Regions from separate parts of the Pseudescherichia sp. L3 genome, predicted to be linked through region 2. Evidence: predicted binding sites of a transcription regulator. Region 2 holds the regulator's gene; each other region holds the start of a gene.
The links. The regulator PurR, encoded in region 2, represses purine synthesis genes. The targets are predictions, from matches to a motif close to CANGCAAACGTTTGCNTG.

Region 1: purM (phosphoribosylformylglycinamidine cyclo-ligase) is a predicted target of PurR. The motif match lies at 4,172-4,189, and genes of this name have one in related genera.
Region 3: NR795_RS03185 (amino acid aminotransferase) is a predicted target of PurR. The motif match lies at 7,175-7,192, and genes of this name have one in related genera.

The regions. Positions count from the first base shown of each region.
Region 1 is NZ_JANKYC010000001.1:2,275,010-2,285,538, forward strand. It holds gene bepA (beta-barrel assembly-enhancing protease) at 1-799, shown strand, start outside; gene arsC (arsenate reductase (glutaredoxin)) at 812-1,168, shown strand; gene NR795_RS11060 (DnaA inactivator Hda) at 1,208-1,909, opposite strand; gene uraA (uracil permease) at 2,004-3,293, opposite strand; gene upp (uracil phosphoribosyltransferase) at 3,391-4,017, opposite strand; gene purM (phosphoribosylformylglycinamidine cyclo-ligase) at 4,244-5,281, shown strand; gene purN (phosphoribosylglycinamide formyltransferase) at 5,278-5,916, shown strand; gene ppk1 (polyphosphate kinase 1) at 6,082-8,142, shown strand; gene ppx (exopolyphosphatase) at 8,146-9,687, shown strand; gene NR795_RS11095 (EAL domain-containing protein) at 9,714-10,529, opposite strand, start outside.
Region 2 is NZ_JANKYC010000001.1:1,037,470-1,047,998, reverse strand. It holds gene NR795_RS05150 (Grx4 family monothiol glutaredoxin) at 141-488, opposite strand; gene NR795_RS05145 (C40 family peptidase) at 824-1,669, shown strand; gene NR795_RS05140 (MFS transporter) at 1,705-2,871, opposite strand; gene NR795_RS05135 (YnhF family membrane protein) at 3,054-3,143, opposite strand; gene purR (HTH-type transcriptional repressor PurR) at 3,441-4,466, shown strand; gene punR (DNA-binding transcriptional activator PunR) at 4,499-5,410, opposite strand; gene punC (purine nucleoside transporter PunC) at 5,546-6,703, shown strand; gene cfa (cyclopropane fatty acyl phospholipid synthase) at 6,968-8,116, shown strand; gene NR795_RS05110 (riboflavin synthase subunit alpha) at 8,167-8,817, opposite strand; gene mdtK (MdtK family multidrug efflux MATE transporter) at 9,046-10,419, shown strand.
Region 3 is NZ_JANKYC010000001.1:661,824-672,352, forward strand. It holds gene mukB (chromosome partition protein MukB) at 1-2,508, shown strand, start outside; gene ldtD (L,D-transpeptidase) at 2,687-4,465, shown strand; gene NR795_RS03175 (YcbK family protein) at 4,649-5,197, shown strand; gene NR795_RS03180 (MBL fold metallo-hydrolase) at 5,222-5,869, shown strand; gene NR795_RS03185 (amino acid aminotransferase) at 5,922-7,112, opposite strand; gene NR795_RS03190 (porin) at 7,300-8,436, opposite strand; gene asnS (asparagine--tRNA ligase) at 9,031-10,431, opposite strand.

The DNA of each region.
Region 1 (10,529 bases), 1.2 Mb from region 2:
GCCAACCTTCCTCGAAAAGCTGCTGGATCAGGCCCGCTACTCTTCACGACCGCCGGAGATCCTGCTGACTCACCCCCTGCCAGAGAGCCGTCTCTCGGATACCCGCAACCGTGCCAACCAGATGCGGCCGGTCGTGGTTCAGTCCTCAGAGGATTTTTACCTGGCGAAGGCGCGTACGCTGGGGATGTATAACAGCGGGCGCAACCAGCTTACCAACGATCTGCTGGATGCGTGGGCCAAGGGCAACGTGCGCGAACAGCGTGCCGCCCAGTATGGCCGGGCACTCCAGGCGATGGAGGGCGCTAACTACCCCACCGCCAGCCAGGCGTTGCAGCCTCTGCTGAGCGCAGAGCCGGGCAACAGCTGGTATCTCGATTTAGCCACCGATATCGATCTCGGTCAGAGAAAGTTTGATCAGGCCATCAACCGGCTGAAAAATGCGCCGAAGCTGAAAACCGACCCGGTGTTGCAGCTCAACCTGGCCAACGCCTATTTGCAGAGCGGCCAGGCAAGCGAGGCGGAGAAGATCCTTAACCGCTACACCTTTACCTATAAAGATGACACCAACGGCTGGGAGCTGCTGGCGCAGACCGAGGGCACGCTCGGCAATCGCGATCAGGAGCTGGCCGCCCGCGCCGAGGGCCTGGCGCTTAACGGTCAGCTGGATCAGGCAATCTCGCTGCTGGGCAGCGCCAGCGCGCAGGTGAAGCTGGGCAGCATGCAGCAGGCGCGCTACGACGCCCGCATTGATCAGCTGCGGCAGATGCAGGAACGCTTTAAGCCCTATACCAAGATGTAATCAGGAGAATGTATGTCCGACGCGGTCACTATCTACCATAACCCCCGCTGCTCGAAGAGCCGCGAGACCCTGAGCCTGCTGCAATCCCACGGCGTTGAGCCGCAGGTGGTGCTCTATCTGGAGACGCCGCCGGATGCGACCACGCTGCGTAATCTACTGCAGATGCTCAATTTAAGCAGCGCCCGGGATCTGATGCGGCAGAAAGAGGATCTCTACCGCACGCTCAACCTGGCGGACAGCACGCTTTCGGAAGAGGCGTTAATTCAGGCGATGGTAGAGAACCCTAAGCTCATCGAGCGCCCTGTCGTGGTGAAGGGCGACCAGGCGCGTATTGGCCGACCGCCGGAGCAGGTGCTGGAGATCCTGTAGGTACCGTAGGCCGGATAAGCGAAGCGCCATCCGGCGACTTCAGAGTTTAAGGATCTCTTTCACAAACGGGATGGTTAGCTTGCGCTGGGCGGTAATTGAGGCGCGGTCCAGCTGATCCAGCGTCTCAAACAGCGTGCGCATCTCGCGATCCAGCCTCTTGAGCAGAAAACGGCACACGTCCTCCGGCAGCTCAAAGCCACGCTGGCGGGCGCGCAGCTGCAATGCCAGCAGCTTATCCTCGTCCGACAGCGGCTGAAGCCGGTAGATCTGCCCCCAGTCGAGGCGCGAGGCGAGATCCGCCAGGTGCAAATTGAGCTGGCGCGGCGGGCGATCGCCGGTGATCAGCAGGCGCGTGCGGCCTGATTCCAGAATACGGTTGTAGAGATTAAAGATCGCCATCTCCCAGGGATCGTCCCCGGCGATGCACTCAATATTGTCGATGCAGACCAGCGAAAGCTGCTCCATGCCGTCCAGCACTTCCGGCACAAACCAGGTGCGCTTATCAAGTGGGACATAGCCCACGGCGTCGCCGCGTGCGGAGAGTTCGGCGCAGGCGGCATGCAGCAGATGGCTACGACCTGCACCTTCCCGCGACCAGAAGTAGATGTATCCGCTATGATCCTGACGCAGCACGTTTTGCACAGCTGCCAACAGAGAGGGGTTATCACCCGGCCAGAAACTGGCAAAGGTTTCATCGTCGGGAAGATAGAGTGGCAGAGAGAGCTGCGCCGGTGCGTTCAGAGATACCTCAACAGGGCTTACGGAAAACGCAGCGAGTTTACCACAAAACGATGCGCGGTTTGAACCGGGCACGACGCCCGGTTCACATTCCAGATTAATGCGGAGTGACGTCGTTCTCCTGGGCGTCAATTACCTCTTCTTCCGGACGCAGGACGCTGATCAGTTTGAAGATCAGCGCCAGGCCGATGCCAACGATGGTGGCCAGCGCCATGCCCTTCAGCTCTGCCGCGCCGATGTGCACCTTCGCACCGCTGACGCCGATGATCAGGATCACCGAGGTGAGGATCAGGTTCTGCGCTTTGCTGTAGTCCACCTTGGACTCAATCAGCACACGAATACCGGACGCGCCAATCACCCCATACAGCAGCAGCGACACGCCGCCCATCACCGGAACCGGAATGATCTGGATAGCCGCCGCCAGCTTGCCGACGCAGGAGAGCAGAATAGCAATGATCGCCGCCCCGCCGATAACCCAGGTGCTGTAGACGCGGGTAATCGCCATCACGCCGATGTTCTCGCCGTAGGTGGTGTTTGGCGTGGATCCGAAGAAGCCGGAGATGATGGTAGAGAAGCCGTTGGCAAACATAGAGCGATGCAGGCCCGGGTCACGGATCAGGTCGCGCTTAACGATGTTGGCCGTCACCACCAGGTGACCGACGTGCTCGGCGATGACCACCAGCGCGGCAGGCAGAATGGTAAAGATAGCGAACCACTCAAAGCGCGGGGTGTAGAAGGTTGGCAGCGCAAACCAGTGCGCCTGGGCAATCGGAGTGGTATCCACCACGCCCATGGCGAACGACAGCGCATAGCCCGCCAGCACGCCGATCAGGATTGGGATAATCGCCAGGAAGCCGCGGAACAGTACCGAGCCAAACACGGTAACGCCCAGCGTCACCAGAGAGATGATCACCGTTTTGCTATCCGCAGACTGCCCATCCGCCGGCAGCAGGCCGGCCATGTTGGCCGCCACGCCCGCCAGCTCAAGGCCGATTACGGCCACGATTGCGCCCATCGCCGCCGGAGGGAACATCACGTCAAGCCAGCCGGTGCCCGCTTTCTTAACGATAAACGACACCAGGCAGAACAGCACGCCGCACATAATAAAACCGCCGAGCGCCACCTCGTATCCGAGCGGTAGCAGGAGCAGCACCGGGGAGATAAACGCAAAGCTGGAACCCAGATAGGCAGGAATTTTACCTTTACAGATAAAGAGATAGAGCAGCGTGCCGACGCCGTTAAACAGCAGCACGGTAGCCGGGTTAATGTGAAACAGGATTGGCACCAGCACGGTTGCGCCAAACATGGCGAACAGGTGCTGCAAACTAAGCGGGATTGTCTGTAAAAGCGGCGGTCTTTCACTCACCCCGATAGCACGGCGCGTCATAGTGTTTTCCTCTGAGTTGTGTTTTGTATTAGGCGAACTGCGTCTTTTATTCAAAAAAAAGCCGACTATCAAAGTCGGCTCTTTTTCATTTATTCAATTACTTGGTACCAAAAATCTTGTCGCCGGCATCGCCGAGACCAGGAATAATATACCCGTGCTCGTTAAGTCCCTGATCGACCGATGCGGTATAGAGTTCAATATCCGGATGCGCCTTCTCCAGCGCGGCCACGCCTTCCGGAGCGGCAACCAGTACCAGCACCTTGATGCTGCTGCAGCCCGCTTTTTTCAGCAGGTCGATGGTGGCGATCATTGAGCCGCCGGTCGCCAGCATCGGGTCAACCACCAGCGCCATACGCTCGTCGATGTTCGATACCAGCTTCTGGAAGTAAGGTACCGGCTCCAGGGTCTCTTCGTCGCGGTAGATACCGACCACGCTGATACGCGCGCTCGGGACGTGCTCCAGCACGCCTTCCATCATGCCCAGACCGGCACGCAGGATCGGCACCACGGTAATTTTTTTACCTTTGATCTGCTCGATCTCCACCGGGCCGTTCCAGCCTTCGATGGTTACCTTCTCGGTTTCCAGATCGGCAGTCGCTTCATAGGTCAGCAGGCTGCCTACTTCAGAGGCGAGTTCACGAAAGCGTTTGGTGCTGATGTCATGCTCACGCATCAGTCCCAGCTTGTGTTTGACGAGTGGGTGTTTTACTTCCACGATCTTCATACTCTTCTCCTTCCCCAGACAGTTGGTAGCCACAAAAAAAATCGCCGGATTATACCGCTTTTTCTCCGTTGCGCTATAGGTAGAGGGTTGATCCCGATCAATCAGATTGAAAATCAGTATATCGCAACGATCTCTGAGAGCCATGAATAATGGACTCGCAAACGTTTGCCTTGACTGTTAGAATTGCGCCGAATTTTATTTCTATCGCCATGTGGGGATCCAAGCAGTGACCGATAAAACCTCTCTCAGCTACAAAGATGCCGGTGTTGATATTGACGCAGGTAATGCACTGGTTGACCGAATCAAAGGCGTAGTGAAGAAAACCCGCCGCCCGGAAGTGATGGGTGGACTGGGTGGCTTCGGTGCGCTGTGCGCGCTGCCGCAAAAATATCGTGAGCCGGTGCTGGTTTCCGGTACTGACGGCGTGGGCACCAAGCTGCGCCTGGCGATGGATCTCAAGCGTCATGACGCTATCGGCATCGATCTGGTGGCCATGTGCGTTAATGACCTGGTGGTTCAGGGCGCTGAGCCGCTCTTCTTCCTCGACTACTACGCCACCGGCAAGCTGGACGTCGACACCGCTGCCAGCGTGATCGGCGGCATCGCGGAAGGCTGTCTGCAGTCCGGCTGTGCGCTGGTGGGCGGCGAAACCGCTGAGATGCCGGGCATGTACCATGGCGAAGATTATGACGTCGCGGGCTTCTGCGTGGGCGTGGTTGAGAAATCGGAAATCATCGACGGCTCCAAAGTCACTGACGGCGACGTGCTGATTGCCCTTGGCTCCAGCGGCCCGCACTCTAACGGCTACTCGCTGGTGCGTAAAATCGTTGAGGTGAGCGGCTGCGATCCGGAAACGACCCAGCTCGACGGTAAATCGCTGGCGGATCACCTCCTGGCCCCGACCCGCATCTACGTGAAAAACATTCTTGAGCTGATTGCTAACGTTGACGTGCATGCCATCGCCCACCTTACCGGCGGCGGCTTCTGGGAGAACATTCCGCGCGTGCTGCCGGACAACACCCAGGCGGTGATTGACGAATCCAGCTGGCAGTGGCCCTCCGTCTTCAACTGGCTGCAGCAGGCAGGCAACGTCAGCCAGCACGAGATGTACCGCACCTTTAACTGCGGCGTCGGCATGGTGATCGCGCTCTCTGCCCAGGATGCAGATAAGGCGATTGAGCTGATGAACGCGAAAGGTGAAAAGGCATGGAAAATTGGTATGATTAAAGCCTCTGATTCCAGCGAGCGCGTGGTCATCGAATGAAAAACATAGTGGTGCTCATTTCCGGTAACGGAAGCAATTTGCAGGCAATTATTGACGCCTGCGCGCAAAAGAGAATTAACGCCACTGTCCGTGCGGTATTCAGTAACAAGGCCGACGCGTTCGGCCTGCAACGTGCGCGTGAGGCCGATATTGCGGCCCACGCCATTACGGCCGACCAGTTTGCCAGCCGTGAAGCATTTGACCGTGAGCTGATGATGGAGATCGACGCCTACGCCCCGGATCTGGTGGTGCTGGCAGGCTATATGCGCATTCTCAGCCCCGAGTTTGTTGCCCACTATCAGGGCCGCCTGCTGAACATCCACCCCTCCCTGCTGCCGAAATATCCCGGCCTGCATACCCACCGTCAGGCGCTGGCCAACGGCGACGAAGAGCACGGCACCTCCGTGCATTTTGTTACCGACGAGCTGGACGGCGGACCGGTGATCCTGCAAGCCAAAGTGCCGGTATTTCCTGGCGATGGTGAAGAGGACGTCACCGATCGCGTCCAGACCCAGGAGCACGCGATCTACCCTCTGGTGGTGAGCTGGTTTATTGATGGCCGTCTGGCAATGCGCGAGGGTGCCGCATGGCTCGATGGCGTTCAGCTCCCTCCGCAAGGGCACGCCGCCGAGTAGGCCTTCTGTTGCCGGACAGCCTGCACCGTCCGGCAATAACCTCCGTATTATCAGATTACTGTCATACTTATCTGTCACAATTGGACAAGCTGTGGTAATTCTCACCATAATAAAGGCTGAGATGGATTTGCCACGTCCCGAGATTGAACCGGAGTGTGAGTTGTAATGGGTCAGGAAAAGCTATACATCGAAAAAGAATTAAGCTGGTTAGCGTTTAACGAACGCGTGCTTCAGGAAGCCGCCGACAAGAGCAACCCTCTTATTGAGCGAATGCGTTTTCTGGGCATCTACTCCAATAACCTTGATGAGTTCTACAAGGTGCGTTTTGCTGAGCTTAAGCGCCGGATCATCATCAGCGAAGAGCAAGGCTCCAACGCCCACTCCCGACACCTGCTTGGTAAGATCCAGACCCGCGTCCTGAAAGCCGATCAGGAGTTTAACGGCCTGTACAACGACCTGCTGCTGGAGATGGCCCGTAACCAGATCTTCTTGATCAACGAGCGCCAGCTCTCTGAGAACCAGCAAACCTGGCTACGCCACTACTTTAAACACTATCTGCGCCAGCACATCACGCCGATCCTGATCAACCGCGAAACCGACCTGGTGCAGTTCCTGAAAGATGACTACACCTATCTGGCGGTAGAGATTATTCGCGGGGAGAGCATTCGCTACGCGCTGCTGGAGATCCCGTCGGATAAGGTGCCGCGCTTTGTTAACCTGCCGCCAGAGACGCCGCGCCGCCGTAAGCCAATGATCCTCCTGGATAACATCCTGCGCTACTGTCTGGACGATATCTTCTACGGCTTCTTCGACTACGATGCGCTGAACGCCTACTCGATGAAGATGACCCGTGACGCCGAGTACGACCTGGTGCACGAGATGGAGTCGAGCCTGATGGAGCTAATGTCCTCCAGCCTCAAGCAGCGCCTTACCGCCGAGCCGGTGCGTTTTGTCTACCAGCGCGATATGCCGGAGGCCATGGTTGAGATGCTGCGCGACAAGCTCACCATCTCCCGCTATGACTCTACTGTGCCCGGTGGCCGCTACCACAACTTTAAAGACTTCATCAGCTTCCCGAACGTGGGCAAAGCCAACCTGGTGAACAAGCCGCTGCCGCGCCTGCGCCATGTGTGGTTCGATAACTTCCGCAACGGCTTCGACGCTATTCGCGAGCGGGACGTGCTGCTCTACTATCCGTACCATACCTTTGAGCACGTGCTGGAGCTGCTGCGCCAGGCTTCCTTCGACCCTAACGTGCTGGCGATCAAGATCAACATCTACCGCGTAGCGAAAGATTCTCGCATCATCGATGCGATGATCCACGCCGCACACAACGGCAAGAAAGTGACCGTGGTGGTGGAGCTGCAGGCGCGCTTCGATGAAGAGGCCAACATCCACTGGGCAAGGCGCCTGACCGAGGCCGGGGCGCACGTGATCTTCTCCGCGCCGGGGCTGAAAATTCACGCCAAGCTGTTCCTTATCTCGCGTAAAGAGGGTGAAGAGGTGGTGCGCTACGCTCACATCGGGACCGGTAACTTTAACGAGAAAACCGCCCGGCTCTATACTGACTACTCTCTGCTTACCGCCGACGCACGCATCACTAACGAAGTGCGCCGGGTGTTTAACTTTATCGAGAACCCCTACCGACCAGTCCACTTTGAGTACCTGCTGGTGTCGCCGCAAAACTCGCGCCGCCTGCTGTACGATATGATCGACCGCGAGATCGCCAATGCGCAAAACGGTCAGCCGTCGGGGATCACCCTCAAGCTTAATAACCTGGTGGACAAAGGCCTGGTGGATCGGCTGTATGCCGCATCCGGCTCCGGCGTGCCGGTTAATCTGCTGGTGCGCGGCATGTGCTCGCTGATCCCTGAGCTCGAAGGGCTGAGCGATAACATTCGGGTGATCAGCATCGTGGACCGCTATCTCGAACACGATCGCATCTATATTTTCGAAAACGGCGGCGATAAGCAGGTTTATCTCTCGTCTGCCGACTGGATGACGCGTAATATTGACTATCGCATTGAGGTTGCGGCCCCGCTGCTCGATCCGCGCCTTAAGCAACGCGTGCTGGACATCATTGAGCTTCTGTTCAGCGATACCGTGAAGGCGCGGTATATCGACAAGGAATTGAGCAATCGCTATGTGCAACGGGGCAATCGCCGCAAGGTTCGCGCTCAGCTGGCGATTTACGACTATATCAAATCACTCGAACAACCAGACTAATCTATGCCGATAAATGACAATACCCCACGGCCGCAGGAGTTTGCTGCGGTCGATCTCGGTTCGAACAGTTTCCACATGGTCATTGCCCGTGTGGTGGATGGCGCCATGCAGATCATTGGCCGCCTGAAGCAACGCGTGCATCTGGCCGACGGCCTGGATGAGAACAGCGTCCTGAGCGAAGAGGCGATTGAGCGCGGCCTGAGCTGCCTGTCTCTGTTTGCCGAACGCCTGCAGGGCTTTGACCCGGCTAACGTCTGCATTGTTGGCACGCATACCCTGCGTCAGGCCGCTAACGCCGCTGATTTCCTCAAGCGTGCGGAGCAGGTCATCCCCTATCCGATTGAGATCATCTCCGGCAACGAAGAGGCCCGCCTGATCTTTATGGGCGTTGAGCACACGCAGCCGGAAAAAGGCCGCAAGCTGGTGATTGATATCGGCGGTGGCTCTACGGAACTGGTGATCGGCGAGGATTTTCAACCTATCCTGGTAGAGAGCCGCCGGATGGGCTGCGTCAGCTTTGCGCAAACCTATTTCCGCGGCCGCATCATTAACCGGGAGAACTTCCATCGCGCGCGCATGGCGGCAGTGCAGAAGCTGGAGAGCCTGACCTGGCAGTATCGTATTCAGGGCTGGAACGTGGCGCTGGGCGCATCGGGCAGCATTAAAGCCGCCCATGAAGTGCTGCTGGCGATGGGCGAGAAAGATGGTTTCATCACTCCTGAACGGCTGGACAAACTGGTTACCGAGGTGCTGAAACATAACAGCTTTGACGAGCTGAACCTGCCGGGGCTCTCCGACGAGCGCAAGGCGGTCTTCGTGCCGGGCCTGGCGATTTTGTGCGGCGTATTTGACGCGCTGGCCATTCGCGAGCTGCGTCTCTCCGACGGCGCGCTGCGTGAAGGGGTACTGTATGAGATGGAGGGCCGTTTCCGCCATCAGGATATCCGCAGCCGTACGGCGCAGAGCCTTGCCAACCAGTATAACATTGACCGGGAGCAGGCTCGCCGCGTGCTGGAGACCACGACCCACATGTACGAGCAGTGGGAAGCGCAGAATCCGAAGCTGGCAAATCCGCAGCTGGCGGCGCTGCTGAAGTGGGCGGCGATGCTGCACGAGGTTGGGCTGAACATCAACCACAGCGGGATGCACCGCCACTCGGCCTATATCCTGCAGAACAGCGACCTGCCTGGCTTTAACCAGGAGCAGCAGCTGATGATGGCGACCCTGGTGCGCTTCCACCGCAAAGGGATCAAGCTCGACGACCTGCCGCGCTTTACCCTGTTCAAGAAGAAGCACTTTTTACCGCTGATCCAGCTCCTGCGCCTCGGCGTGCTGCTGAACAACCAGCGCCAGGCGACCACCACCCCACCGACTCTGCGTCTGACCACCGACGATAACCACTGGACCCTCAGCTTCCCCCGCGACTGGTTCTCCCAGAACGCGCTGGTGCTGCTGGACCTGGAGAAAGAGCAGGATTACTGGGGGGCAGTCACCGGCTGGCTGCTGAAGATCGAAGAGGAGCACTCCTCCGGCGTCGCGGCCTGAGCCGCACCGCCCTGCCCCTCTCATGCTCAGGCACGCTGTGACAGTGCCTGAGCGTCTCCCGCCAGCGCCTCAAGCGGCGCGGGTTTACCAATCAAGAACCCTTGCAGATAGTCAATCCCCAGCGAAAGGGCCGCGCTACGCACCTCCTCCGTTTCGACGTACTCTGCCACCACCCGCATCTTTTTCATCCGTGCCAGATGGCAGATAGAGGCCACAATCTGGTAGTCGAGGCTGTTTGACGTCAGGTTGCGAATAAAGCTGCCGTCGATCTTCAAAATATCGGCGTTAATGTTTTTCAGGCGCGCATAGCTGGCATAGCCGGTACCGAAGTCGTCTATGGCGACCCGGCAGCCTAGTTGTTGCAGATGGCCCAGGGTCTGGTTTGCCTGGTTAATATTGGTCAACGAGTTACTCTCCGTGACCTCAAAAATAAGCTGCCAGGCCTCAATGTTATAGCGCTCAAGCAGTCTGGCGACCTCACGGACAAAATTGCTCCGACAGACGGACGCTGGCGACAGATTGATGGAGAAGCGCGCCCCCGGCTCAGTTTCGCGATAGTGCGCCATAAAGCGCAGGGTGTGTTCAATGACCCACAGGTCGATGCGTGACGAAAGGCCAAACTCATGAGCCACTGGCAGGAACGCATCCGGGCTGATGAGCTCGTCATCGTCATCAAGCATCCGCAGCAGGATCTCGTGGTAGCCGTCACCGCGCACGCCGACGATTGGCTGGGCCATCAGGCGGAACCGGTCCTCCTCCAGCGCCCGTTGCAGGCGGTTCATCATCTCCACCTTACCTTTCAGGCTGCGCTGTAGGTTGACCGACCCGCGATGCTGCAGGCT
Region 2 (10,529 bases):
AAATTGAAACAATCGGAAATGATATAGGGTATTTAATTTACCGCTGATATAAATGCATCAGGGTATGTAAAAAAAAGCCAGGCAGTTGTTTAACTGTCTGGCTTCATCTGTTCGAAAGGCGTTTATGCAAGAGGTAACGCTTACTCTGCGTCTGGCTCTTCGGTTTTGTGCTTCGCAGCCGTCTCTTTGATCAGCGACTGCAGCTCGCCGCGCTGGTACATCTCGATGATGATATCGCAGCCGCCAACCAGTTCGCCGTCTACCCACAGCTGCGGGAAGGTCGGCCAGTTAGCGTATTTTGGCAGCTCTGCGCGGATGTCCGGGTTCTGCAGGATATCAACATAGGCAAAACGCTCGCCGCACGCGGAGAGCGCCTGCACGGCCTGGGCGGAGAAGCCGCAGCTCGGCAGCTTAGGGGAGCCTTTCATATACAGAAGGATCGGGTTTTCAGCGATCTGCTGCTGAATTTTCTCTACGGTTGTGCTCATTGTCTTACTTCCTTAACGTCTTACGGCGTGGTGTGACATTCTAGCTTTTCACACCAGCAGGTAAAATAACATTTTGTTCACCAACCGTTAGTTTATCGCCTGAAGGATAAAGTTGCCGTAAAAATTGTGCTGCTTAGCGCCAGGGCCCTCACAACTGGTCATCTCGTGAGCGTTAAAGCGCGATAACTGATGCTTTTTTTTGCGCTTGCTAACGAAACAGCGCTGTGATGGAAAAAGTTTATTAACTTTTTGCCATTTTATGCTTTAGAATCGACGAGTTTTGTAAATCACACGCATGTCGTATTCGTTACTTGACTGACTCAGGGGATTGCTCAGTGGCGCGGATAAATAAAATCTCGATCACGCTCTGTGCTTTAGTTTTTGCCTCGCTGACGTTCTCGCCGCTGGCCGGGGCGTCAGAACAGGCGCGGCCCTCTGCCGTGCAAAAAACGCATTTGGCAAAAGCATTAGAGCGAAAGAGTAAAAGCACTAACCAAAAGACTTCAAAGAAAAGCAGTGGCACTGCAAAAAACACAACGAAAAAAACCAGCACCAAGGCAAGCACCGCTAAAACCGCCTCCTCCAGCACCAAGCGCGCGTCAAGCAGCGCCAAAGCCAGTAAAATCGCCTCTCGCCACACAAAAACCAGCCCGGATAAAATTGCCTCCGTCGCTATCGCGGAAAAATGCACTGCGCGCAAAGGCCACAAGGCACGCTGCGTGAAGGTAAAGGGCGGCAAGCCAGAGACGCTGGCGGATCTGCATAAGGCGCGGATGCAAAAAGCGCAGAAAACCGCCATGAATAAACTGATGGATCAGATCGGCAAGCCTTATCGCTGGGGTGGATCCTCCCCGCGTACCGGCTTTGACTGTAGCGGTCTGGTCTATTATGCCTATAAAGATCTGGTCAAGTTCCGCATCCCACGGACGGCCAATGAGATGTATCACCTGCGTGATGCTTCCCCGGTCAACACCGGTGAGTTGCAGAGCGGCGATCTGGTCTTCTTCCGTACCCAGGGTCGCGGCACAGCCGATCACGTCGGCGTTTACGTCGGTAACGGTAAATTCATCCAGTCTCCGCGCAGCGGCCAGGATATTCAGATCACCTCCCTGAGCGAAGATTACTGGCAGCGCCACTACGTGGGCGCACGCCGGGTGATGACCTCTAAAACCCTTCGTTAATCTTTAGCCCTGCCATTGTCTGGCAGGGCTTTTTATTACTCCACCGCGTATTCGCGTTCGACGTTGCCACGCCCGGAGATCAGCACCAGCAGCAGCGCCAGCACCGCAATCAGCGCCCCGGTCACCGGTACCACGCTATACCCCAGCCCGCCGGAGATCACCGCCCCACCTGCCGCTGCGCCCAGCGCATTGCCCAGGTTGAAGGCACCGATATTCACTGAGGACGACAGGCCTGGCGCCTCATGGGCCACGCGCATCACGCGCATTTGCAGCGGTGGCACCACGGCAAAGGTCGCTGCACCCCAGATGACCATGCTCACCGCCGCACCCAGCTCGTTACGTGCCAGCAGCGGGATTGCCAGCATGATAACGATCAGCAGCAGGAAAAAACCTTTAAGGGTACCGTTTACAGAGCGATCCGCCAGCTTGCCGCCCAGATAGTTGCCGATGGAGAAACCGACCCCAATCAGCACCAGCATGGCAGTAACAAACAACGGCGTGGCATGGGTAATCTCATGCAGTACCGGTGCGATGTAGGTATAGAGCGTAAACATTGCCCCCGCGCCGAGCACGGTGGTCAGTAAAGCCGACAGCACCTGGGGACGTACCAGCACGGCCAGCTCTTTGCGTACATCCGGACGCTGCCCGGCGCTGCCTTTTGGCAGAGAGAAGAACAGGCTCAGCATCGAGATCACACCGAGGCCCGCCGTGGCAAGAAACGACATTCGCCAGCCGATGGTTTCACCTAGCCATGTCGCCGCCGGCACGCCGCCGATGTTGGCGATGGTCAGCCCCATAAACATGGTAGCCACCGCGCTGGCCTGCTTCTCTTTGGGCACAACGCTGGCTGCCACCACCGATCCCAACCCAAAGAAGGCCCCGTGATTAAGGCTGGTGAGAATCCGCGACAGCATCAGGGTGGTGTAGTCAGGAGAGAGTGCGGACAGCACGTTGCCCAGGGTAAAGATGGCCATCAGGAAGATCAGCGCGCTACGACGCGCGCGATGGGAGAGCAGCAGCGTCATCAGCGGCGCACCCACCATCACGCCAATGGCATAGGCGCTAATAAGCATCCCCGCTGCCGGTATAGAGACATCTACCCCACGAGCGATCGTCGGCAGCAGGCCCATCGGGGAGAACTCGGTGGTACCGATGCCAAATGCCCCAATCGCCAGGGCCAGCAGGGGAAAGTTGATTTTCATATTTTGACTCCAGAATTGCCGTGTCGACAGGCGACACCGTCACAGAAGCCAAAAGCATGACATTTATCACAAAAAAACAGAAGTTATCAAACTAACAAAAGTTTATTGCCATTTTGATAACAATTGGGCGGGGAAAAGGTCGACATTAAACAGAGGGAGAGAGGCCCCTCCCCCATGCTGAATCAATTTAACGCAGCGGTCAGCGCACCCGCAACAATCAGGCCCAGCACAACAACGGTGGTCATCAGGGAAAACTTCAGATCTGCACTCATCAATTTCTCTCCATTCTTATTACCCCACAAAAAGTGAGCCTGCGCATTTTTACACATTTATGGGCAAAAATCTTCTTTGATTTGGGGTGATATGCGTTTTAACGCTTCCCCTTTTCATCAAGATAAGACAAAATTCCACGCTAAATTTATTCGCGTACCGGCCATAGACCCCTCCTGACGTTCCGTGTCGTTTTCCCGGCGAATCGCATCTCCAAACGTTGCGTGCAGGCTGAGTAGAGGCAAACGTTTACCTACACTATTTTCAGGAGCTTACGTCGTGGTTTGGAGTGACATTGAATGGCAACTATAAAAGACGTAGCGAAACGAGCAAACGTTTCCACCACAACCGTATCACATGTTATTAACAAAACCCGCTTTGTGGCAGAAGAGACGCGTAATGCGGTGTGGGCAGCTATTAAAGAGCTGCACTACTCACCCAGCGCCGTGGCCCGCAGCCTGAAGGTTAACCATACCAAATCGATTGGCCTGCTGGCGACCAGCAGCGAAGCGCCCTACTTTGCCGAGATTATCGAAGCGGTAGAGAAAAACTGCTTCCAGAAAGGCTATACCCTTATCCTGGGTAATGCCTGGAACAACCTGGAGAAGCAGGGTGCCTATCTGTCGATGATGGCGCAAAAGCGCGTCGATGGCCTGCTGGTGATGTGCTCTGAATACCCCGCCCCGCTGCTCAGCATGCTGGAGGAGTATCGCCATATTCCCATGGTCGTCATGGACTGGGGCGAGGCAAAAGCAGACTTTACCGACTCGGTGATCGATAACGCCTTCGAAGGCGGGTATATGGCTGGCCGTTACCTGGTCGAGCGCGGCCATCGTGAGATTGGTGTGATCCCTGGCCCGCTTGAGCGCAACACCGGCGCGGGTCGTCTGGCTGGCTTTATGAAAGCCATGGAAGAGGCGCTGATCAGCGTGCCGGAAAACTGGATTGTGCAGGGCGACTTTGAACCCGAGTCCGGCTACCGGGCGATGCAGCAGATCCTCTCTCAGCCGCACCGCCCTACTGCCGTGTTCTGCGGCGGCGATGTGATGGCAATGGGTGCGCTCTGCGCCGTCGACGAGATGGGCCTGCGCGTGCCGCAGGATGTATCGCTGATCGGCTATGATAACGTGCGTAACGCCCGGTTCTTCACCCCTGCGCTGACCACCATCCACCAGCCCAAAGACTCGCTGGGGGAAACCGCCTTTAATATGCTGATGGACCGCATTGTGAATAAGCGTGAAGAGTCACAGTCGATTGAGGTTCATCCTCGGCTGATCGAGCGCCGCTCGGTCGCTGACGGTCCCTTCCGCGACTATCGCCGTTAAGATCCCGCCGCGATAAAACCTGCGGGAGCCGATCACTCCGGCTCTCGCAGCCACTCCCGATTAAGCGTTTCGCTATCGCCTAAGTAGTCCAGCAGCCAGCCCAGCGCGGGCGAGTTGTCGTTTTGCTGCCAGGTCAGGCAGCATGCTGCATCTGGAAACGGCTCTTCCAGCTGGAGCTCCACCCACTCACCGCGATCGAGCCACGGCCGTGCAAAATGGCCCGGCACCATACCGATGCACAGTCCGGCGCTCAGACACTCTGCTGAAGAGGTCCAGTCCGGCACCACCATTCGCCGCTGGTTGTCCAGCAGCCAGGTGATCCTCTTGGGCAGCAGCCGGGAAGTATCTTCCCACACCAGCGACGGCCAGCCGCGCAGGAGATCGTCACTCAGCGGGCCACCCCTGCCCGCCAGCGGGTGATGAGCGGCCACGACGCAGCGCCAGTTGAGCATCCCCATATCGCGAAAGGCAAAGCGCCCGCCTACAGGTATGGCCTGAGTCGCACCGATAGCCAGCTCTACGCGCCCATCGGCCAGCGCATCCCAGACGCCATTAAACACCTCTTGCGACACCAGCAGCTCCACGTCTGAAAAGTGGCGGTAGAAGTCGACGATCATCTGCCGGGTGCGTTCGGGACGCACAATATTATCGACGGCAATGGCAAGCTGCCCGCGCCAGCCGTTGGCTATCTGCTGACACTGCTGTCGGGTGACCTGCATTTTTTTGATGACAGACCGCCCCTCCTGCAAAAACCAGCTGCCGGCAGGGGTCAACACGACATCCCGATGACGTCGTTCGAACAAAGGCACGGCAAGCCACTCTTCCAGCTGGCGAACGGTATAGCTGATTGCAGAGGGAACCCGGTGCAGCTCCTGGGCGGCGGCGCTAAAGCTGCCGGTACGGGCGACGGTATCTACGACTTCAAGGGAGTAATCTGACCACATATTCTGCCTGCAAAAAATTTGAATGCACCGCGCAAATATTACCGTTTCACAACCGACAATGCACTGCCTACACTTTGCCGCTTTGCGATCTGTCCTGTTCACCTGTCGTGTAAAAGATAATAAGAAGGAATCATGATGTTACCTGGTAAAGGGTTTTTAGTTTGGCTGGCGGGATTAAGCGTGCTGGGCTTTCTGGCAACGGATATGTATCTGCCGGCGTTTACTGCTATTCAGCAGGATCTCAATACGCCTGCATCGGCCGTGAGCGCCAGCCTGAGCCTGTTTCTGGCCGGTTTCGCCCTCGCCCAGCTGGTATGGGGCCCACTCTCCGATCGCTTTGGCCGCAGGCCAATACTGCTTTGCGGGCTGGGGCTGTTTGCTTTCGGCTGCCTCGGCATGCTGTGGGTGCGTGACGGCACCACGCTGCTGGTGCTGCGTTTTGTTCAGGCCGTAGGGGTCTGTGCTGCGGCGGTTAGCTGGCAGACGCTGGTAACGGACTACTATCCGGCTCAGCGGGTTAACCGGATTTTTGCCACCATCATGCCGCTGGTAGGGCTGTCACCTGCCCTTGCGCCGCTGCTGGGAAGCTGGATCCTTGCCCACTCCCACTGGCAGACGATCTTCATGGTGCTGTTTGTTATCACGCTGCTGCTGATGCTGCCCGCGCTGCGCCTTAAAAAACCGGTCAAAAAACAGCACCCGCACGCGACGCCCGTCACCTTTGGGCTGCTGTTACGCTCCCGCTTTTACTGCGGAAACGTCACCATCTACGCCGCCTGCTCGGCCAGCTTTTTCGCCTGGCTGACCGGCTCGCCGTTTATCCTGAGCGCGCTGGGCTATGGTCCCACGGCGATTGGGTTGAGCTATGTCCCGCAGACCATCGCCTTTCTGCTGGGCGGTTACGGCTGTCGCGCCGCGCTGCAACGCTGGCAGGGGCCACGCATGCTGCCCTGGCTGCTGGCCCTCTACGCCCTGAGCGTGGTTGCCGTCTGGCTGGTCTCCTTTATACCGCAGGTTTCATTAACGCTGTTGCTGGTGCCGTTCTGTGTCATGGCGATGGCTAACGGTGCGATCTATCCCATTGTTGTAGCCCAGGCATTGAGTCCGTTTCCACAGGGCGCGGGACGCGCGGCAGCGCTGCAAAATACCCTCCAGCTGGGCCTCTGCTTCTTCGCCAGCCTGCTGGTTTCAACGCTTATCGCTACGCCTCTGCTCACCACGACCAGCGTTATGCTGTTGACCGCGCTGCTTGCCGGGCTGGGCTATTGGGTGCAAAAACAGGCAATAAAATAATTAGTTAACTAACCATAATCGGTTGAACGAGCCGTTTTTGCGTCCTATACTCAATTCGATAATTCTTAATAGCAAAAATATGTATTGGCAGGCGTCGGAGTACGCCTGTTCTTCCATGGACGGCATTTTCGGCAAGGGCTATCTCCCTTCCTCTGTTCTACGTCGGATATCAAGCTCACGGCCCGTTCCGTGGGATTTCTCACAAACCATTAAACGCGTCTACGCTGTTTGAAGGTTCTGATCACATAGGGTGATGGAGAAGCTATGAGTTCATCGTGTATAGAAGAAGTCAACATACAGAGCGATAACTGGTTCCGTATCGCAAACGAACTGTTAAGCCGTGCGGGCATTAACATTAACGGTACCGCCCCGTCGGATATCCGGGTTAAAAATCCCCGTTTTTTTAAGCGCGTGTTAAAAGAGGGCTCGCTTGGGCTGGGTGAGAGCTATATGGACGGCTGGTGGGAGTGTGACCGGCTGGATATGTTCTTTAGCAAGGTTCTCCGCGCCGGTCTGGATAAGCAGATGCCGCGCCACCTCAAAGATACCCTTCGTATTGCAGCAGCGCGGGTGCTTAACCTGCAAAGTCAGAAGCGTGCCTGGATAGTTGGCAAAGAGCATTACGATCTGGGTAACGATCTCTTCAGCCGCATGCTCGATCCCTATATGCAGTACTCGTGTGCCTACTGGAAAGAGGCCCAGACCCTGGAAGCCGCACAGCAGGCCAAGCTGCGGCTAATCTGTGAAAAATTGCAGTTGCAGCCCGGCATGCGCGTGCTTGATATCGGCTGCGGCTGGGGTGGTCTGGCTTACTTTATGGCTAAAAACTATGGCGTCAGCGTGACCGGCGTTACCATCTCGGCAGAGCAGCAAAAGATGGCCCAGTCCCGCTGCGAGGGGCTGGATGTGACCATTCTGCTAAAGGATTATCGCGATCTAAAAGATCAGTTTGACCGCGTGGTCTCGGTCGGCATGTTTGAGCACGTGGGTCCAAAAAACTATGCCACCTATTTTGAGGTGGTCGATCGCAACCTCAAGCCAGAGGGTCTGTTCCTGCTCCACACGATTGGCGCGAAAATAAGCGATAACAACGTTGACCCGTGGATCGATAAGTATATCTTCCCGAACGGCTGCCTGCCATCGGTGCGCCAGATTGCCACGGCCAGCGAGCCTCATTTCATCATGGAGGACTGGCATAACTTTGGCACTGATTACGATACCACGCTGATGGCCTGGCACGAGCGTTTTCTGGCTGCCTGGCCGGAGATTGCTGATAACTACTCTGAACGCTTTAAGCGCATGTTCAGCTACTACCTGAATGCCTGTGCGGGTGCGTTTCGTGCGCGGGATATTCAGCTTTGGCAGGTGGTGTTCAGCCGCGGCGTCGAAAACGGCCTGCGCGTGGCGCGCTAATATACTGATAAAAAACCCCGGCATGCCGGGGTTTTTTATCTTTTTACTCGTTACTCGTCGCTGCCGCTAACCGAGGCGGCAATCATCGCTGCTTCCCGGCTGGCCAGTACGCGCTCGACCGTATCGACAATGGCCTGGGTCTGCGGGTCGATCTCAATATTGACCTTATGCCCCAGCTTTTTATTGCCCAGCGTAGTGCGCTCCAGCGTTTCGGGGATCAGATGCACACAGAAACGTGTCGGCGTGACCTCCCCCACCGTCAGGCTAATACCATCCACGCCAACGTAGCCTTTATAAAGAATATATTTCATCAGGTTGGCGTCCTGAACTTTAAACCAGATTTGACGATTATTTTCTGAGGCCAGAATTTTCACTACCTCTGCGGTGGTAATAATATGCCCCGACATCAGATGGCCGCCAATTTCATCGCTGAACTTCGCTGCACGCTCAACGTTCACCTCGCTGCCAACGCTCAGTTCACCCAGGTTGGTAATACGCAGCGTCTCTTTCATCAGGTCAAAGCTTACCAGCGGGCCATTGATGCTGGTGACGGTCAGGCAGCAACCGTTGTGCGCTACAGACGCACCGGTCTCCAGCCCCGGCAGCATCGCCTCGGGCAGTTCGACGACGTGGGTGCGGAAGTTGGGTTTCTCATCAATGGACACGATTTTTGCCGTGCCCTGTACAATACCAGTAAACATGCCTACAACTCCTGTAACCATTAATTCGGCGCAAGCCGTTTTGATAATTGCACAATAACAGGTGGAAAAAGAGGTTGCCAGCGCTGCACCCGCCCAGACTGTTTTTTCTCTGGCATATTCGCTGTTCCCCGTTACAATGGTCTGGCTATTTATCCTGCAATTTCTTCTTGCTGCCTGTTACGGCGGCTTTTTCATGCTTCCCTATAACAACAATATACAGGTGTTTCCGTGCAGAAGTATTATATCGAAGCACGCCAGCTGCTGGCGCTGGCTATCCCGGTGATCCTTGCCCAGGTTGCACAAACCGCGATGGGATTTGTAGATACCATTATGGCGGGCGGCTACAGCGCCACCGATATGGCGGCCGTCGCCATCGGCACGTCCATCTGGCTTCCGGCCATCCTTTTTGGCCACGGCCTGCTGCTGGCCCTGACCCCGATTATCGCTCAGCTCAACGGCTCAGGCCGTCGGGATCGCATTGCCGAACAGGTGCGCCAGGGCTTTTGGCTGGCCGGCTTTGTCTCGGTGTTAATCATGATCGTCCTCTGGAATGCCGGTCATATCATTCATGCCATGCATAACATTGACCCAGAACTGGCGGATAAAGCCGCACGCTATCTCCGAGCCCTGCTCTGCGGCACGCCGGGCTACCTTTTCTTCCAGGTGGCGCGTAACCAATGCGAGGGGCTGGCAAAGACCAAACCCGGCATGGTGTTTGGCTTTATCGGCCTGCTGGTGAATATCCCGGTTAACTATATCTTTATCTACGGCCACTTTGGCATGCCAGAACTGGGCGGCGTCGGCTGCGGGGTCGCCACCGCGGCGGTCTATTGGGTGATGTTTATCTGTATGCTCTCCTACATTAAACGCGCCCGCTCCATGCGGGATATTCGCCAGGACCAGCACTTTACGAAACCCGACTTCAGCCTCCTTAAACGTCTGGTGCAGCTTGGCCTGCCGATCGCACTGGCGCTGTTCTTTGAGGTGACGCTGTTTGCCGTAGTGGCGCTGCTGGTCTCTCCGCTGGGTATTGTTAACGTAGCGGGACATCAGATTGCCCTCAACTTTAGCTCGCTGATGTTTGTCCTGCCGCTGTCGCTGGCAGCGGCGGTAACCATCCGCGTCGGTTTTCGCCTCGGGCAGGGTTCAACCCTGGAGGCGCAGACTGCCGCGCGAACGGGTTTGGGCGTTGGCGTGTGCATGGCGGTGCTTACCGCAATCTTTACCGTATCGCTGCGAGAGCATATCGCCCTGCTCTACAACGATAATCCCGAGGTAGTGCATCTGGCGGCCCAGCTGATGATGCTGGCGGCCATCTATCAGATCTCTGACTCTATTCAGGTGGTGGGCAGCGGCATTCTGCGTGGCTACAAAGATACTCGCTCGATCTTTTTTATCACTTTCACCGCCTACTGGGTGCTGGGGCTTCCGAGCGGCTACGTGCTGGCGCTGACCGATCTGGTGGTCGATCGCATGGGTCCGGCGGGCTTCTGGATGGGCTTTATTATCGGCCTGACCTCGGCGGCGATCCTGATGATGCTGCGGATGCGCTTCCTGCAGCGTCAGCCTTCCAGCGTGATCCTTCAGCGCGCCGCACGATAATTCACCGCCAGCCGCCTGCGGGCGGCTGTTTTATCAACGTTTTGCGCAGTTGTTCCGCAATCGCGTGAAATCAGTAATAAAAGTGCTTTTTTCTGCTTGCCAGAGCCGCC
Region 3 (10,529 bases), 380 kb from region 2:
GGTGCCCGCAAGCAGGCGGTAGACGACGAGATCGAGCGTCTGAGCCAGCCAGGCGGGGCAGAAGATGCCCGTCTCAACGCCCTGGCGGAACGTTTCGGCGGCGTGCTGCTCTCTGAAATCTACGATGATGTCAGCCTTGACGATGCGCCGTACTACTCGGCGCTGTATGGCCCATCCCGTCACGCTATCGTGGTGCCGGATCTCTCTCTGATCGCCGAACAGCTGGAAGGATTAACCGACTGCCCGGAAGATCTCTACCTGATCGAAGGGGATCCGCAGTCCTTTGATGACAGCGTCTTTGCTGCCGACGAGCTGGAAAAAGCGGTGATCGTTAAGGTCGCCGATCGCCAGTGGCGCTACTCTCGCTTCCCGTCGCTGCCGCTGTTTGGCCGTGCCGCACGCGAAAGCCGTATTGAGAGCCTGCACGCCGAGCGTGAAACCCTGGCAGAGCGCTTCGCCACGCTGTCGTTTGATGTCCAGAAGACCCAGCGTCTGCATCAGGCCTTCAGCCGCTTTATCGGTAGCCATCTGGCAGTCGCCTTTGAGGACGATCCGGAAGCCGAGATCCGTACCCTGACCAGTCGTCGGGGCGAGCTTGAGCGCGCCCTCAGCGCTCACGAGAGCGACAACCAGCAGAGCCGTGCCCAGTACGATCAGGCCAAGGAGGGCGTCAGCGCCCTTAACCGCCTGCTGCCGCGCATCAACCTGCTGAGCGACGATACCCTGGCCGACCGCGTGGATGAGATCCGCGAGCGCCTTGACGAAGCCCAGGAAGCGGCACGCTTTATCCAGCAGTTCGGTAACCAGCTGGCGAAGCTGGAGCCGGTGGTCTCGGTGCTGCAGAGCGACCCGGAGCAGTTTGAACAGCTAAAAGAGGACTATGCTTACTCGCAGCAGGTGCAGCGTGAAGCGCGCCAGCAGGCGTTTGCCCTCACCGAGGTGGTGCAGCGCCGCGCCCACTTTAGCTATAGCGATTCCGCCGCGATGCTCACCGGCAACAGCGATCTTAACGAGAAGCTGCGCCAGCGTCTGGAGCAGGCGGAGAGCGAACGCGCCCGCGCCCGTGAGGCGATGCGCAGCCACGCCGCCCAGCTTAGCCAGTACGGCCAAGTGCAGGCATCGCTGAAAAGCTCTTATGACACCAAAAAAGAGCTGCTGAACGATCTGCATAAAGAGCTGCAGGAGATTGGCGTGCGGGCAGACAGCGGCTCGGAAGAGCGGGCGCGCATTCGTCGGGATGAGCTTTATGCCCAGCTCTCCGGCAACCGCGCGCGTCGCAACCAGCTCGAGAAAGCCCTGACCTTCTGCGAAGCGGAGATGGATAACCTGACCCGCAAGCTCAAGCGGCTTGAGCGTGACTACTACGAGAAGCGCGAGCAGGTGGTGACGGCCAAAGCGGGCTGGTGCGCGGTGATGCGGATGGTGAAAGATAACGGCGTTGAGCGTCGTCTGCACCGTCGCGAGCTGGCCTATCTCTCTGCCGATGAGCTGCGCTCGATGTCGGATAAGGCGCTGGGTGCGCTGCGTCTGGCGGTGGCGGATAACGAACACCTGCGCGACGTGCTGCGCATGTCCGAAGATCCGAAGCGCCCCGAGCGTAAGATCCAGTTCTTTGTCGCAGTCTACCAGCATCTGCGCGAGCGTATCCGTCAGGATATTATTCGCACCGACGATCCGGTTGAAGCGATTGAGCAGATGGAGATCGAGCTGGGCCGTCTGACGGAAGAGCTGACCTCCCGCGAGCAGAAGCTGGCGATCAGCTCCCGCAGTGCGGCAAACATCATTCGTAAAACCATCCAGCGCGAGCAGAACCGTATCCGCCAGCTCAACCAGGGGCTACAGAGCGTCTCCTTTGGTCAGGTGAACAGCGTACGTCTGAACGTGAACGTGCGGGAGACCCACGCTACGCTGCTGGACGTGCTCTCCGAGCAGCACGAACAGCATCAGGATCTCTTTAACAGCAACCGTCTGACCTTCTCGGAAGCGCTGGCGAAACTCTATCAGCGCCTGAACCCGCAGATTGATATGGGCCAGCGTACGCCGCAGACCATCGGTGAAGAGCTGCTCGACTACCGTAACTATCTGGAGATGGAGGTCGAGGTTAACCGTGGATCCGACGGCTGGCTGCGTGCCGAGTCCGGCGCGCTCTCTACCGGGGAGGCGATCGGTACCGGGATGTCGATTCTGGTGATGGTGGTGCAGAGCTGGGAAGACGAAGCCCGTCGTCTGCGTGGGAAAGATATCTCTCCATGCCGCCTGCTGTTCCTCGATGAGGCCGCCCGTCTTGATGCCCGCTCTATCGCCACGCTGTTTGAGCTGTGCGAGCGGCTGGAGATGCAGCTGATTATCGCTGCGCCTGAAAACATCAGTCCGGAGAAAGGTACCACCTATAAGCTGGTGCGTAAGGTGTTCAACAATCAAGAGCACGTGCACGTGGTGGGCCTGCGCGGCTTTGCCCCGCAGCTGCCTGAGCCGCTGCCCGGCACGGCGGATGCCAGCGTAACCTGACGGTTAATCGAGCAAAAGGGCGGCAGCATAGCCGCCCTTTTTTATTGCCTGCTGGCCCAACCAGCACCAGATCAATCTTTAATCTTCTTTACATTTTGCCGGGCAAATGTATTTTTGTCTTTATATACTCATAGAACCAGACGGATTAATCGATTCGTTTTTAAACAGGGGGCAAGGGATGTTGCTGAAGAAAAAAGAGAGTCGTCGGGTATCCGCGTTGAGTTTGTGCGTGGCCCTCACGTTTGCTCCGCTGTTTAACGCTATGGCCGATGAGCCAGAAGTTATTCCAACCGACAGCTCTGCCAGCATGGGCGTACAGCCTACGGCGCTGGCCGAGCCGCTGGTGCAGTCCCACGCTACCGCGGTGCTGGCGGGCGTAGAGGCGCTGGCCGATGCTGGCCTGATGGCCAAAACCCGTGCTGAAATCCAGGCTCAGCTGCCGGCAGGCTATACCCCGGTCTATATGAACCAGCTCGTTGCGCTCTATGCCGCCCGCGAGCAAAAAGCCATGTGGGACGATCGCGAGGCGGTTAAAGCGTTTCAGCAACAGCTGGCCGAGGTGGCAATCGCCGGTTTCCAGCCCCAGTTCACGAAATGGGTAGAGCTGCTGACCGATCCTGCTGTAACCGGTCAGGCCCGGGACGTGGTGCTTTCTGATGCCATGCTGGGCTACCTGCACTTCATCGCTGGTATTCCCGTTAAGGGCAATAGCTGGCTCTATAGCGCCAAACCCTATCAGCTGGCGACGCCGCCGCTGACGGTGATTAACCAGTGGCAGATGGCGCTGGATAACGGCCATCTGACCCCCTTTGTTGCCAGCCTTGCACCGCAGCATGACCAGTACTCTTTGATGCACACGTCGCTGCTGAAGCTAGTGAGTGATACTCAGCCGTGGCCGACGCTAAAGAGCACCGCCACGCTGCGTCCGGGACAGTGGAGCAACGATATTCCCGCCCTGCGCGAGATCCTCTCCCGCACGGGGATGCTGGATAACGCCGAGAACATCGTTCTGCCGGGGGATAAACCTAAAAAGGCGAAGTCTGCGCGCGGCGGCACCTACGATCCCGAGCTGGTGGCGGCGGTGAAACGTTTCCAGACCTGGCAGGGGCTGGGGAGCGATGGCTCTATCGGTCAGTCCACCCGCGACTGGCTTAATGTGACCCCCGCCCAGCGCGCAGGGGTGTTGGCTCTTAACATTCAGCGTCTGCGCCTGCTGCCGGGCACGATCTCTACCGGCATTATGGTTAACATTCCGGCTTACTCGCTGGTCTATTATCAGCAGGGTAACGAGGTGCTGGCCTCGCGGGTGATCGTCGGTCGTCCCGACCGTAAAACGCCGATGATGAGCAGCGCGCTCAATAACGTGGTGGTCAATCCGCCGTGGAACGTCCCGCCGACCCTGGCGCGCAAGGACATTCTGCCGAAGGTGTGGAACGATCCCGGCTATCTGGAGCGACATAACTATGTTGTGCTGCGCGGCTGGAACAGCAAAGAGACGATCGATCCGTGGCGGGTCGACTGGGGCACCATCACGCCGTCTAATCTGCCATTCCGCTTCCAGCAGGCTCCGGGCGCGCATAACTCCCTGGGCCGCTACAAGTTCAATATGCCCAGCTCGGATGCTATCTACCTGCATGATACGCCGAACCATACTCTGTTCCAGAAGAACGAGCGTGCGCTCAGCTCCGGCTGCGTTCGCGTGAATAAATCCTCCGAGCTGGCCAGCATGCTGCTGCAGGACGCAGGCTGGAACGATACGCGCATCTCTGACGCACTGCAGGAAGGAAACACGCGCTACGTGAATATTCGCCAGAATATTCCGGTGAACCTCTACTACCTGACCGCCTTCGTCGGCAGCGACGGGCGTACCCAGTATCGTACAGATATTTACAATTACGATCTGACCGCCCGTTCAAGCGCTGACGTTTTGCCGAAGGCGGAACAATTAATCAAATAAATGAAGTAGTTCAGATTAATCCATTCCCCAAATCACTGGTAAAAACGGGCTCTCCAGGCTACGCGGCCCGTCTTTACCACGCTTGACCTTCCTTGACGTAAGAATTTTTGCCCGGTAAGGTGCTTTTTCACGCGCCAGAAGTGCATTAATTAAGCAACCTTTTTACCTGTAGACCTGATTATCATGGATAAATTTGACGCTAATCGCCGCAAACTGCTGGCGTTAGGTGGCATTGCACTCGGTGCAGCCATCCTGCCAACGCCTGCGTTCGCTACCCTCTCTACGCCACGCCCACGGATCCTGACCCTCAGTAATTTACATACCGGAGAGTCAATCAAAACCGAGTTTTTTGACGGCAAGGGCTATATTCAGGATGAATTAGCTAAACTTAACCACTTTTTCCGCGACTATCGCGCCAATAAAGTGACGTCCATTGACCCTAAGCTTTTCGACCAGATCTACCGCCTGCAGGGCCTGCTCGGCACGCGTAAACCGGTTCAGCTTATCTCTGGCTATCGCTCTGTCGATACCAACAATGAGCTTCGCGCCCACAGCAGCGGCGTCGCCAAGCACAGCTACCACACTAAAGGCCAGGCAATGGATTTCCATATTGAAGGCCTCGCATTAAGCAATATTCGCAAAGCTGCGTTATCTATGGGAGCAGGTGGTGTAGGATATTACCCGCGCAGCAACTTTGTACATATTGATACCGGGCCGGTTCGGCACTGGTAACAGGGCTTAATGAAAAGGAGCAGTATGAACTATCGTCTTATTCCGGTTACCGCGTTTTCCCAGAACTGTTCTCTGATCTGGTGTGAGGAGACGCGTCAGGCCGCGCTGGTGGATCCCGGTGGTGATGCCGAGCGTATCAAAGAGGTGGTTGCCGCCTCTGACGTTACGCTGACGCAGATTTTGCTCACCCACGGTCATCTCGATCACGTGGGAGCCGCCGCCGAGCTGGCGCAACACTACGGTGTGCCTATTGTCGGCCCGGAAAAAGAGGATGAGTTCTGGCTGACGGGGCTTCCTGCCCAAAGCCGTATGTTTGGCCTGGAGGAGTGTCAGCCTCTGACGCCCGACCGCTGGCTGGATGAGGGCGAGAGCGTGAGCGTCGGCAATGTAACGCTGGCGGTGCTGCACTGCCCGGGCCATACGCCTGGCCACATTGTCTTCTTTGATGCGCAGTCGCGCCTGCTGGTCTCTGGGGATGTGATCTTCAAGGGCGGGGTAGGGCGCAGCGATTTTCCGCGCGGCGATCACGGTCAGCTGATCGACTCTATCAAGCGCAAGCTGCTGCCCCTGGGCGACGACGTGACCTTTATTCCCGGTCACGGGCCGATGTCGACCCTGGGCGAAGAGCGACTGCACAACCCGTTTTTGCAGGACGAGCAGCCGATCTGGTAGTTCGTCCCATAAAAAAGGGTCGCTTCGGCGACCCTTTTTTTTTGCGCTACGCTTACAGCACGGCGACGATAGCTTCACACAGCGGAGCCATATTGTCCGGGGTCATGCCCGCCACGTTAACGCGACCGGATGCCACCGCATAGACGCCAAACTCTTCGCGCAGACGCTGAACCTGCTCTTTGGTCAGGCCGCTGAACGAGAACATGCCGTTCTGCTTAATGATAAAGCTGAAGTCACGGTTAGCCCCTTTCTCCTGTAGCGTATTAACAAACAGCAGACGCATGCGCTGAATGCGCTGGCGCATATCGGTCAGCTCTTGCTCCCAGATGGCGCGCAGGGCGTCATTGCTGAGAATGGTGGCGACGACAGATGCACCGTGCGCAGGCGGGTTGGAGTAGTTGGCTCGGATCACGGACTTCAGCTGGCTGAAGGCGCGATCGGCTGTGTCCGCATCGGCAGTCACCAGGGTGCAGGCCCCGACGCGCTCGTTATACAGACCAAAGTTTTTCGAATAGGAGCTGGCAACGATCAGCTCCTTATGCAGCGCGGCAAAGGCGCGCAGTCCTTCAGCATCCTCCTCCAGACCACGGGCAAAGCCCTGATAGGCGAAGTCAAACAGCGGCAGCCAGCCCTTCTCAACGGAGAGCTGCGCCAGGGTCTGCCACTGATCCAGGGTTGGATCGATGCCGGTTGGGTTGTGGCAGCAGCCGTGGAACAGCACTACGTCACCCGCCTGGGCGTCGTTGAGGCTAGCCAGCAGGCCGTCAAAGTCCAGCGTATGGTTAGCCGCGTCATAGTAAGCATATTCGCGCACCTCCAGCCCGGCTGCATTAAACACGCCTTTATGGTTCGGCCAGCTTGGGTTGCTCACCCAGATGCGCTTAGCGTCGGTGTTTTTCGCCAGGAAGTCTGCCGCTACGCGCAGCGCGCCGGTGCCGCCCGGGGTCTGCGCCGTACGGGCGCGCTTGTCGTTAATGACCGCATTGCCTTTGCCAAACAGCAACTCCTGAGTGCAGCGGCCAAACTCCGGGATCCCGTCGATGCCGAGATAGTTCTTCGTCGTCTCGTTCTCCAGCAGATACTGCTCGGCTTTCTTCACGCTGGTCAGCACCGGCGTTTTACCGGTTTCATCTTTATAGACGCCGATGCCAAGGTTAATTTTTGTCGGACGTTGGTCGGCACGAAACAGATCGGCTAACCCCAGAATAGGGTCAGCAGGGGCTGCAGTAATATTCTCAAACATGACGAGGTTCCATTTTGATGACAGAAGGGCGTTGCGTATCAGGGTAACGGGAGATTTATCAATTGCCAACCGTTTGCGACAAAAAGAAACAGAGTGTGACCGCAAGCAGCGTTGACGGGCTTTTCAGGCATAAAAAAACAGGGCCGTAGCCCTGTTTTTATCAGCATATAACGAGGAGGTCGTGCAATTAGAACTGGTAAGTTACCGCTACAGCAACCTGGTCGTCTTTGCCGTTGACGATGCCAACGTTGCGGCTGTAGTCGCTGTCGTCGATCAGGTTCAGCTGGTAGTCAACCCAGATGTTGAAGTTTTTGTTGAAGTAGTAAGTAGCACCAATTTCAACAAACTTCTGCAGGTCTTCGCTGCCGCCGCCGAACGCGCCGTCGGTAGTTGCTGCCAGGTCTTTACCGCGAGACTGCACGTAGGCCAGGGACGGACGCAGACCGAAGTCGAACTGGTACTGAGCGATGGCTTCGAAGTTCTGCGTTTTGTTAGCAAAGGTGCCGTCCGCTTCACGGGTAGTGTTGCGGGTTTCAGCGTAGGTGGTCGCCAGGTAGATGTTGTTGGCGTCATATTTCACACCCACACCCCAGGTTTCCGCACGGCTACCGCGGGCGCTGCCACGAGTGATGTCGCCAGCGGCGTTACGCAGGTTCAGGCCTTCCTGGTTGTTAGTACGGTCAGCGTTGGAGTAAGCACCGATTACACTGAAGCCTTCTGCGAAGTCATAACCCAGAGAGTAACCTACGCCGTCGCCGTTAGAGGTCAGCGGGTTAGCACGGTCGTTTTTACCCTGGTACTGCAGGCCGAAGTTCAGGCCATCAGCCAGACCGAAGAAGTTGGAGTTACGGTAAGTCGCAACGCCAGAGGTACGGCCGGTCATGAAGTTGTCAGCGTAGTTCGCCCAGGTCATACCGGAGAAGGACGGTGCCATATCGGTGTAAGCGTCAACGTCGTACGCGATACCGTAGTTACGGCCGTAGTCGATGGAGCCTGCGTCAGCAATTTTCAGGCCGGCAAATGCCAGACGAGTACGCTGGGACTGGCCGCCGCTCTCTTCGCCGCTTGCCAGAGCACGGTATTCCCACTGGCCGTAACCGGTCAGCTGGTCGTTGATCTGAGTTTCGCCTTTGAAGCCAATCTGAGCATAGGTGCTGTCGTTGCTGCCGGTGTCATCACCAGAGGTTACGAAGTCATGCTCACCTACAACTTTACCGTACAGGTCTAATTTGTTACCGGCTTTGTTATAGATTTCTGCAGCGTTTGCTGCACCGGCTACCAGCAGAGCAGGGATAACCACTGCCAGAATATTGCGCTTCATCATTATTTATTACCCTCATTAGGTTTTTTATAACACCTGCCACTGCCGTCAATGAATTCCGTCAATAAATATTTACGGAACTATTGCTGAGAGTTTGGTGTCTTTTTGTGTCTGAGAGCATCTTTCCATTCATAAAACCGTTTCGCTACCTTGAAAGTGCTACAAATGTCTTAAAGAGGTAACAAAAAGAAATAATGTGTAAGAATTTATGTATTTTAGGGAACTTTGTGAACCACTTCATGTTTCCAATAGAGTTGCTGATAAAAACAGCGGATCCATTCCTATATATATGAATTACTTATGTTTAATAGTGATATAGGATTAACTTATTCAGAAAAGAGGTGAGTGAGACATTTTCTCATTTCTGTGTTTAGACATCTGGATAGCTGTGCGTGTTTTATCCAAATGTGCTAAAGCCAAAAGAGAATTTTTTGTGCAAGTTTTAGTCAGTATGATTTTTGTACAAAATTATTTCTGAAAAATACGCTTACAGACGCTAATGGGGAAAGGGTTGATTAGGGGAATAACTAACGATTTGTTAACAAAAGTTGACAAGGGGAAGGGAAGAAGGGCCAGCATAAGCTGGCCCAGAGAGGATTAGAACGTAGCGTTACGCGGCGTGCGTGGGAACGGAATCACATCGCGAACGTTCTGAACGCCGGTCACGTAGGCAATCAGGCGTTCAAAGCCGAGGCCGAAACCGGCGTGCGGTACGGTGCCGTAGCGACGCAGATCGCGATACCACCAGTAGTCCTCTTTATTGAGGCCCATCTCAGCCATACGCGCATCCAGCACCTCCAGACGCTCTTCACGCTGGGAGCCACCGATGATTTCACCGATGCCCGGTGCCAGGACGTCCATGGCCGCAACGGTTTTGCCGTCGTCGTTGAGACGCATATAGAACGCTTTGATCTCTTTCGGGTAGTTTTTCACGACCACTGGCGCTTTGAAGTGCTCTTCAGCCAGATAGCGCTCGTGCTCGGAGGAGAGATCCACACCCCAGTAGACCGGGTTCTCAAACTGCTTGCCGCAGTTTTCCAGAATAGTCACTGCGTCGGTGTAGTCTACCTGCGCGAAGTCCGCCTCGATAAAACGCTCCAGACGCGTCACCGCATCTTTATCTACGCGCTCGGCAAAGAACTTCATGTCGTCTGCACGTTCGGTCAGCACTGCTTTAAAGGCATACTTCAGCATCGCTTCCGCCAGCGCGGCGTTATCTTCCAGATCGGCGAAGGCGATCTCCGGCTCCAGCATCCAGAACTCAGCCAGGTGACGGCTGGTGTTGGAGTTCTCTGCACGGAAGGTCGGGCCAAAGGTGTAAATTTTTGACAGGGCGCAGGCGTAGGTTTCGCCGTTCAGCTGGCCGGAAACGGTCAGGAAGGACTCTTTGCCAAAGAAGTCTTTGTCGAAATCGACTTTGCCCTGGTCGTTGCGCGGCAGGTTTTCCAGATCCAGCGTAGAGACGCGGAACATCTCGCCAGCACCTTCGGTATCGGAGGCGGTGATCAGCGGGGTCGAGACCCAGAAGAAGCCCTGCTCATCAAAGAAGCGGTGCAGCGCCTGCGCCAGGGTGTGGCGTACGCGAGCCACCGCGCCGATCAGGTTGGTGCGCGGACGCAGGTGCGCCACTTCACGCAGGTACTCGATGCTGTGGCGCTTGGCCGCCATCGGGTAGGTATCCGGATCCTCGACCCAGCCGGTCACTTCAACGTGGCTTGCCTGGATCTCAAAGCTCTGGCCCTGGCCCGGAGAGGCAACAACCTTGCCGGTCACCACCACGGAGCAGCCGGTGGTCAGATGCAGGACTTCATCATTGTAATTGGGCAGAGAATTATTAATAACGGCCTGTACAGGATCAAAGCAGGAACCGTCATAGACGGCCAGGAAGGAGATGCCAGCTTTTGAATCTCGGCGGGTACGTACCCATCCGCGCACGGTGACTTCTTGGTCAACGGCGACGCGGCCCTGGAGTACGTCGGCTACAGGCACAACGCTCATAATATTCTCTCTGTTAATTGTCCGAAAAATACGTTTTCCACCCAAAGAGGGGGTTTGCCTATGTTACCTGGCGTGCGCCATCAGACAAGCAGAATTAA